4 regions of the Glutamicibacter sp. JL.03c genome follow, and region 2 is predicted to be linked to each of the others. Evidence: riboswitches for the same ligand, from Rfam matches in the RefSeq annotation. Region 2 holds a riboswitch; each other region holds the start of a gene.
The links. A riboswitch is a leader RNA that binds a small molecule or an ion and turns the genes downstream of it on or off. The one in region 2 is predicted to bind S-adenosylmethionine.

Region 1 (2,196 bases), 280 kb from region 2:
TCGTGGCAAGCACTACTGAAGTGAAGTTCATTGGTAATCCAGGTTCTCTATACGCGGGCTACGTTGGCAGCGAGGTGGCTCGCCTGCCTAGGCTGCCGATTCAGCGTGATTTCATCGCTGATCAGGTAGCGGCCAATGGGCGTAATCGGTTCAAAGCTTGGTTCTTGCAGAGAGCTCAGCGCAAATTCTTCAACCACCGCGCCGTCTTCCATGACCGAGACTTTGTCGGCGATGGCCTTGATGACGTTCATCTCGTGAGTGACGATGACGGTGGTAATACCGAGGCTTGCGTTGATGTCGCTGAGGTACTGCAGCACCGAGGTGGTGGTTCGCGGATCCACGGCGCTGGTTGGTTCATCGCACAACAGGACCTTGGGCTCGGTCACCAGCGCACGGGCGATGGAGATGCGCTGTTTCTGTCCCCCCGAGAGCTGACCCGGGTAGGCGCTGGCCTTGTCAGCCAGGTCCACAATGGCCAGTGCTTCCAGCGCGCGTTCGCGTCGTTCTTTCTTTGGCACTCCGGCGAATTTCAGGTTCAGTTCGACGTTCTGCTGCGCGGTGCGGTTATTGAGCAGATTAAAGTGCTGGAAGATCATTCCTATGTCATGGCGCTGCTTGCGCAGCTCGCCTTCGCTGAGCCCGGTGAGCTCTACGCCGTCAACAAACACCTGGCCAGAGCTGGGGCGCTGCAGCAGGTTGATATTACGCAGGAGTGTTGACTTTCCAGCGCCGGAGAATCCGATAATGCCATGGATGCTGCCGGCCTGGATATCGAGTGAGACATCCTTGACGGCGGTGAATAGCTCTTGGCCTTTGCCGAAGGTCGTGGTTACGTTCTCAAGACGAATCATGATCGCTCCCTTGATGCTTGGTTATGCGGAGCGTACTTAGCGAAAAACCATCTGCGGTGAGCAGATATGTGGATCGCGAAGTGAAAGTACTCCATCGGTCCTGGCTGTAGCACCGCTCCCTCTCGGGTGGTTGCTGCGACGTCGTTGAGCCAGATCTCTCAGTCGCTCTGGATGGTGTGTGTTCGGTTGTACCGCCCGAACAATTCAAGTCTGTGCTCCATGGCCTCAGGCCGACAAAAGTTACGTAAACCTGCGTCATCAAGTCACGTTTACGCGCGACTCACGCGATAAACCCGCAATAATCGACGTAATAATCCGAAATATTTCTCTTGTTACTAGTTTTATGACGTCATGGCTTGAAGCTTGCACTGATGCGCCTTTGAATCTCGCGCGAAAGCTGAATGGGGAATTCAGCGGTGACCACGATGGTTGTATGTGATTGCAGATCAATCGAGAGGACATCATGAAGATCGCAATCACCGGTGCCACCGGACAACTGGGCCAGCTGGTCATCGACGCGCTGCTCGAACGCGGGGCCGACCCAGCACAGCTGGTAGCCATTGGCCGTTCTGCGCAGAAGCTTGAACCGCTGGCAGGCAAGGGTCTTCAGACGCGCGTGGCTGACTACAACGCGGAAGCTTCCTTGGTCACCGCGCTGGAGGGCGTGGACAAGCTGTTGCTGATTTCAGGCAGCGAAGTCGGGCAGCGAGCCGTCCAGCATGAGAACGTCATCACCGCGGCCCAGCGCGTCAGCGTCAAGCTCATCGCCTACACCTCCGTCGCCAATGCGCTCACCGGCAATATGAAGCTTGCGCAGGAACATATCGCCACCGAGCATATGCTGGCTGCTTCAGGCATCGGCTACGTCCTCTTGCGCAACGGCTGGTACACGGAAAACTACACCGATCAGCTGCTTGGCTACCTCAACAGCGGAGTTGTCCTCGGCGCGGCCGGCGACGGCAAGATCAGCGCCGCGACCCGTGCGGACTACGCGGAGGCTGCAGCTGCTGTGCTGCTCTCGGAATCTAACGAAGCAGGGAAGATCTACGAATTGGGCGGAGACAAGCCCTTCACCCTCAGCCAGCTGGCCGGGGCCGTCAGTGCGGCCGCAGGGCAAGATGTCGCTTACCAGGACGTCGACCCTCAGCAGCTGGTGGCGATCTACACCGAGTCCGGTGTCCCCGAGGTTTTCGCTGACATCCTGGTGGATACGGACCTGCGAGTTCGCGAAGGGGCTTTGGAAGTGTCTTCCGGGGATCTGGCCAAGCTCATAGGCCGCGCGCCGACTTCCCTTGGCAAAGCCATCAAAGACGCTCTCGCAGGCTAGAAGAGCATAAGTTTTCCG
Region 2 (2,196 bases):
GGCGCATCTTCCAAGCGCACCAGCATCGTCTCGGGCACTTCAAACAAGTTGCCCACCTCGATGCCAAGCACTTCGCACAACTTCAGCAGCGTTGACACCGAAGGACTGGTGAGATCCCGTTCCACGCGCGAGAGAAACCCTTTGGTCAGCCCGGACAGCTCGGCTACCTGGTCGATGGTCATCCGCTGCCGCTGACGCACCCCGCGCAACCGCGAACCAATATTGATCGCGGTTCCGCTTGATTCCACGGGCAGGGTTTTCATTCGTCAGCTCCATCGTGTCGTTTATTTCGGCACACCAGCGGCCATTTTTGGCGGTCGCATCAGGCTGCCGCGGCAAGTTTACCAATAGTAAACAGAGCATAGCGCCAGTCCTGCAAATATGCCTTGTCTCACACACTTCACACTTCGATATCGCTCCCGCTGATTAGACTCTTAGCATGGACCACAGCAAAGAGCTCCTGCTCGAATACCTCGGCGACGCGCGCCAAGCCGTCATCTACAAAGCCCAGGGGCTCAGCGACCGGCTGGCCCGTAAACCGCTGACCCCCACCGGAACGCACATCCTTGGTGTCGTCCATCATCTGGCCATCACCGAATACGGGTATTTCGGGCAGTGCCTCGGCCGGAGCGTGGACGACCCCTACATCCAGAACCTGCTGGATGCCGAGGATCCGCAGGCCGACTTCCTGCCGCCGGCGCACTTGAACGCGAACGGGATCATCGGCCTGTATCGAGACTCGATCCTCTTCTCTGACGCCGGCATCAAGTCGCTGCCACTCGATGCGCCGGTCGAGGTGCCCTGGTGGATCCGGCGCCGGCACACCACGCTGGAACAACTCGTGGTGCATATGATCGCCGAGACCTCCCGGCACGCCGGCCACCTTGATATCGTGCGCGAGCAGCTCGATGGATTCACCGGGCTACGCCCAGAAGCACCCAACCTCCCTGACTACTCCGCTGCGCAGTGGGCCGAGCAATTCGAGTCCATCAACCGCCTTGCCGACGGCGGTAGCCAGCTGTAGATCGACGGCCAGGTCATATTACGGAACAACTCTTCACTATGCGTAGTGCAGGCGGGTAGCATCACTGGTGTTGCTTCACGAGACACGGCGTCAAGCTCCGACTTGCCGTGCACCAACCCCAGATTCATGGGTGGTTCGGATGAAGAAGCGGTCCGTTCACTAGTTGTGCCCGGGCAAGAACCCAGCGAGAGTGCATCCCATGGCATATTCCGTCCTGCCCATCGTCGATGGCCAAACCGGCCAAGTGCAATTCACCGTCCAGGGCCACTGGCACATCTGCTACGTCAGCGATCCGCAACGCCTGGAATTCCTCCTCGCCCGATGCGCACGCCGCCCGATCTTCATCCCCGAGGCCTGCGAGCTCCGATTAGCCGTTGCCGCCGCCGGCAGTCCGCAGGGGCGCACCATTGCTTTTAGCCTTGCCAAATTCCCAACTCTGGAACCGGCCACTAAAATAGGTAGCTGACCTGTTCACCGGATTTCTCCAAGGAATTCGATCTGCCAAGAGAGCTGTTGTCGTGATGTCGAACCAGTCAGCAACCGAACCTACCCGCGCCCAGATCCAGCGCTGGCGAAAGTATCTGGCCGATGAAGTCGCCGAAGGCGCCATCTACCGCACCCTCGCGCAGAAGAAAACCGGACAGGAAAAGCAGATCCTGCTAGGTCTGGCTGAAGCCGAAGCCCGCCACGAAGAACACTGGCGAACCAAACTCGGCGAACAGGCCAAGCCGGTGCGCCCTTCATTGCGCCGCATCATCCTGCGTTTCCTGGCACGCAGCTTCGGCTCGGTCTTCGTCCTGGCCATGGCGCAGCGTTCCGAGAGCAATTCGCCGTACCGCAACGACAAGGACGCGACCGCGCAGATGGCCGCGGACGAACAGGTCCACGAAGAAGTAGTCCGCGCGCTGGCCACCGCGGGACGCGCCCAGCTCTCCGGCAACTTCCGTGCCGCGGTTTTTGGCGCCAATGACGGTTTGGTCTCGAACCTGGCGCTGATCATGGGCATCGGGGCCACCGGGGTTTCCTCGACCTTCGTGCTCTTCTCCGGCATCGCGGGACTATTGGCCGGTGCGCTATCCATGGCCGCTGGCGAGTTCGTCTCCGTGCGTTCCCAGCGTGAGCTGCTCACCGCCTCGCGCCCTACCCAAGTCACGCTGACCGCGGCGCCCAAC
Region 3 (2,196 bases), 290 kb from region 2:
CAAGGATCTTCACGCCGCTGTGCTGGGTGGAAACCACGGCGATCTGGCGTCCGGGCAAGTCCGGATGGGCTACGGCTACCGTGGTCCAATCCGCGAAAATGGTGCCGGTGCAGTAGTATTTTTCGCCGTTGACCAGCCAGCGGTCGTCCGCGGGGCTCACCTTGGTGTTCAGGGTGCCCAGGGCATTGCCGCCGCGTTCGGTGTAAGCGTTGCCGACAATCTGCCCTGCGGCGATACGGGCAATCCACTTGCTGCGCAGTTCTTGGTCATCAAGGACCAGGACGTTTTCAACGAAGGCGATATGCGCACGCCACAACTGGCCCACATGGGAATCGGCTTCCGAGAGTTCGATGAGCAGACGGAACACGTCGACCAGACGGGCACCGTAACCGCCATCCGCCACCGGGATGCGCAACGCGCCGAAACGCTCGCGGTTCAGCAGTCCCACCTGCTCGAAAGGCAAGACCCGATTGCGGTCGCGGTCCTTTGCGGTGGCTGCGATCTGGGCGAAAACCGGGCGGAAGACTTCGGCCAGGCGGTCGTATTGCTCATCCGCGCTGGGACCGGGGGTGACTTTCAGCAGCTGCCGGGTGGGCAGCTGCTCTTGAAACTCGTCGAGCTCCAGGGCGCTGGCCTGCGAAGGGTCGCTGAGCTGGTTGAAGTCCACGCCGGAGGTGTTTGGCGACTCGCCAAATGACATCAGAAGTCCTCAATTCTTTCCATCGGTCCTGGCGGTAGCACCGTCCCGCGATCCGGGTGGTTGCTGCGGCGTCGTCGAGCCAGATCTCTTAGCCGCTCTGGATGGGTTTTCATTCATTTGTAGCCGTAACAAACCGGTGCTTCCAAGCCGCGAAGTCACATTTCGTCGCCGTGACGCACCAGATTGACAGGCAGGTCGCACGGCCAATGGCCGTTCATGCCGAAGATGACTTGATCATCAACGCCCATCATCGATCAAACAGGCATTCAATAAAATAAATAACGAAATATCCCGTGCATGTGACGCAGTTATCGAACATTTTTCATGTTACGCAAGATTTGCATTCAAATCCTTCGAAACCCTGTAATGGACGTGTAACCATCCCGAGCGGCCGAGAGATCTGGCTCAATGACGCCGCAGCAACCACCTATGGATGACCAACCATTCCATAGGCCGGTGCTACCGCCAGGACCGATGGAGATGAATATGGCACTGAGCTTTGCACAGCCCCGGGCACACGGCCCGGCCCGCACCTCGACGGCACTCGGTGTCGACTTCAGCGAGGTATCGCGCACCTTCAGCAGCAAGAAGGAAAACCGAACCGTACTATCCGGAATCAACCTGCAGATCCCTGCAGGGCAGGTGGTCGCGATCCTTGGTGCCAGCGGCTGCGGCAAGTCGACATTGCTGCGTGCAGTCTCTGGCCTGGACACCCCGACCACCGGAAGCATCCACACCGGCGATCACGAAGTGCTCGGAATCAACGAACTGTGCGCGGTGGCCTTCCAGGAACCCCGGCTCCTGCCGTGGCGTTCGGTACGCGAAAACATTGCGCTCGGACTCGCGCCCGGCACTGGCAAAGCCGACGGCGAACAACTCATTGACGAACTCATCGAACTTACCGGCCTGAGCCATGCAGCCGATTTGCGGCCGCGCGAGATTTCCGGCGGCATGGCCCAGCGGGTTTCGCTGGCTCGCGCGCTGGCCCGTCGCCCGGGCGTCCTGCTTTTGGATGAACCATTCGGCGCTTTGGACGCGCTCACCCGTCTGAAAATGCAGGACCTGCTGCTCTCCATCCATGCTTCCTTGCCCACCACAGTGCTCATGGTGACCCACGACGTGGACGAAGCATTGACCTTGGCTGACCGGGTCATCGTCCTGGGCCGCAACGGAGCAGACACCGCGGCCACCATCATCGAAGACCTGGCAATTGGCGCTACCCACCCACGCCAACATAACGATGAACAATTCATTGCCCACCGCGCAGGGCTGCTGCGCCTGCTCGGCGTGGACCCGACCAATCACTGACTTCCAACGCGCCTAGCGTGTCAAGAACCACCACATCGACGGCAGTACTGCCGCACCCCCGCACGCACCGATTAGAGGATTCCCATGCTTTCACACCGTTTCACTCGTCGCACCGCACTCTCTGCCGCAGCGCTGATGCTCGGCACAGCGGCCCTGACCGGTTGCGCCGGCGAGAACGCTGCCGCTTC
Region 4 (2,196 bases), 310 kb from region 2:
GCTCTATCTGCGGCAGGTAGCCGCCGAATTCGAAGTGGTGCTCACCGACGGCGCTACGGCGCATCATGCCGTCTTGGCCGCCGGCGAGCTGTGGTTCCTCGGTGGTTGCAATGGATGCCATTCCTAAAGGGTTTCCTGCAATTCCTTGTTATCGTCGGCCGCGGAATCCAGGGCGGCAACAGCGTTGAAGCCCAGTTCCAAGTCGGCCAGGATGTCCTTGATGTTCTCCAGGCCGACGCTGATGCGGACCAGGGACGGGCTCACGCCGGCGGCGACCTGATCGGCCTCGGAGAGCTGGGCGTGGGTGGTGGAGGCCGGGTGGATGGCCAGCGAGCGGACATCGCCGATGTTGGCCACGTGCGAATGCAACTCCAGCGCGTTGACGAAGGCCTGGCCGGCGGCCGCGCCACCGGCAAGCTCGAAGGCGATCACCGATCCGGCGCCGTGCTCGCTGTACTTCTGGGCGCGCTCGAACCATGGCGAGGAGGCCAGTCCCGCATAGGCGACCTTTTGCACTTCGGCGCGGGCTTCGAGCCAGCTGGCTACCTCGCGCGCATTTTCGCCGTGGCGCTCGATGCGCAGGGACAGGGTTTCCAGCCCCTGGGCGATCAGGAAGGCATTGAATGGCGAGACCGAGGCGCCCAAATCGCGCAGCAGCTGCACGCGCGCCTTGAGGATGTAGGCCAGATTGGCCCCGAGGATGCCGTCCACACCCAGATCGCGGGCGAAGACCAAGCCGTTGTAGGACTCGTCGGGGGTATTGAAGCCCGGGAAACGAGCTGGGTCTTTGGCGAAGTCGAAGTTGCCCGAGTCCACGATCACCCCGGCGATCGCATTGCCGTGGCCGCCGAGGAACTTGGTGGCCGAGTGGATGACGATGTCGGCCCCGAATTCGATCGGGCGGATCAGGTACGGGGTGGCCAGGGTGTTGTCCACCAGCAGCGGCACGCCGTTTTCGTGGGCGATCTTGGCGACCTCTTCGATGTCCAGCACGTCTTGGCGCGGGTTGGAAATGGTTTCGCCGAAGAAGGCCTTGGTGTTCGGGCGGACCGCGTCGCGCCAGTCCTGCAGGTTATCCGGGTCGGCCACAAAGGTGACTTCGATGCCCAGGCGCTTGAGGGTGTGCTTGAGCAGGTTCTGGGTTCCGCCGTACAGGCTGGGGCTGGCCACCAGGTGGTCGCCGGCCTCGGCGAGGTTCAGGATGGCGAAGGTGGTGGCGGCCTGGCCCGAGGAGAGCAGCAGCGCCCCTACTCCGCCTTCCAGATCGGCGATCCGGGTTTCCACCGCGTCGGTGGTGGGATTGCCGATGCGGGTGTAGATCGGTTCCAGCTCCTGCAAGGCGAAGCGGGCGGCCGCGCTCTGCGCGGTCGGGAAGACGAAAGACGTGGTCTGGAAAATCGGCAGCGCTCGTGCGCCGGTGGCCGGATCCGGGGTCTGGCCGGAGTGGATCTGACGGGTTTCAAATGACCAGTTGTTGCTCATGGTTTCCTCCAAATAGCGTTTCATGACTATGGGGGTAGACCACTGAGAAGACACCGACAGGAAGCACCTCGTCAAGAAGTCTTCCAGGGTTACCCGCGCTTGTCCTTAGCTGCCGTATGCACCTAAGGGCCAGGTCTTCACCCGGGGCACCCCACCGCGGTTGGAGGGTTGCCGCCCAGTAAGCCGGGGCTTATTACTGGGACTCATGACCTGTTACCAGTGTGCCCGAAAACCGAAGATCTTTGCAATGCGGGCGCCTGCAAATGGTCGCAATCGGTCATATTCCAGATAGTTCGCGCTTTTGCCGCAGGGAATTCGATCCAGCAAAAAAGATTAGGGTCACCTAAGTAGAGACTGCGGTCACATGTTGCCATGATGGCTTCATGATGAGGCTAGATCACGTTAGTTATGCTTGTGGCCCGGATGGGCTGCTGCCAACCGCGCAAAGAATCTCCGAGTCGCTCGGCCTGGAGTTCGTCAAGGGAGGCGTGCATCCGAGGTTCGGGACGCGCAATGTCATCTTCCCGCTCAAGCATGGGCAATACCTGGAAGTCGTTGAGGTGCTGAACCACCCGGCCAGCGACAAGGCCCCCTTCGGCCAGGCGGTGCGGGCCCGTTCGGAGCTCGGCGGCGGCTGGATGGGCTGGTGCGTTTCGGTGGACGATCTATCCAGCGCCGAAGACCGGCTGGGCCGCAAGGCCGTTCCGGGCAACC

Region 1: linked by a shared signal. The riboswitch ahead of OF385_RS01630 (methionine ABC transporter ATP-binding protein) and the one ahead of OF385_RS02980 (hypothetical protein) in region 2 are both predicted to bind S-adenosylmethionine.
Region 3: linked by a shared signal. The riboswitch ahead of OF385_RS01605 (ABC transporter ATP-binding protein) and the one ahead of OF385_RS02980 (hypothetical protein) in region 2 are both predicted to bind S-adenosylmethionine.
Region 4: linked by a shared signal. The riboswitch ahead of OF385_RS04340 (bifunctional o-acetylhomoserine/o-acetylserine sulfhydrylase) and the one ahead of OF385_RS02980 (hypothetical protein) in region 2 are both predicted to bind S-adenosylmethionine.

The regions. Positions count from the first base shown of each region.
Region 1 is NZ_CP107575.1:348,888-351,083, reverse strand. It holds gene OF385_RS01635 (methionine ABC transporter permease) at 1-31, opposite strand, end outside; gene OF385_RS01630 (methionine ABC transporter ATP-binding protein) at 48-851, opposite strand; SAM riboswitch class I at 940-1,029, opposite strand; gene OF385_RS01625 (SDR family oxidoreductase) at 1,315-2,178, shown strand.
Region 2 is NZ_CP107575.1:632,357-634,552, reverse strand. It holds gene OF385_RS02990 (helix-turn-helix domain-containing protein) at 1-263, opposite strand, end outside; gene OF385_RS02985 (DinB family protein) at 440-1,024, shown strand; SAM riboswitch class IV at 1,098-1,210, shown strand; gene OF385_RS02980 (hypothetical protein) at 1,224-1,490, shown strand; gene OF385_RS02975 (VIT1/CCC1 transporter family protein) at 1,546-2,196, shown strand, end outside.
Region 3 is NZ_CP107575.1:342,493-344,688, reverse strand. It holds gene OF385_RS01610 (acyl-CoA dehydrogenase family protein) at 1-700, opposite strand, end outside; SAM riboswitch class I at 717-808, opposite strand; SAM riboswitch class I at 1,076-1,181, shown strand; gene OF385_RS01605 (ABC transporter ATP-binding protein) at 1,187-2,008, shown strand; gene OF385_RS01600 (aliphatic sulfonate ABC transporter substrate-binding protein) at 2,093-2,196, shown strand, end outside.
Region 4 is NZ_CP107575.1:945,649-947,844, reverse strand. It holds gene metX (homoserine O-acetyltransferase MetX) at 1-121, opposite strand, end outside; gene OF385_RS04340 (bifunctional o-acetylhomoserine/o-acetylserine sulfhydrylase) at 124-1,482, opposite strand; SAM riboswitch class IV at 1,573-1,693, opposite strand; gene OF385_RS04335 (VOC family protein) at 1,866-2,196, shown strand, end outside.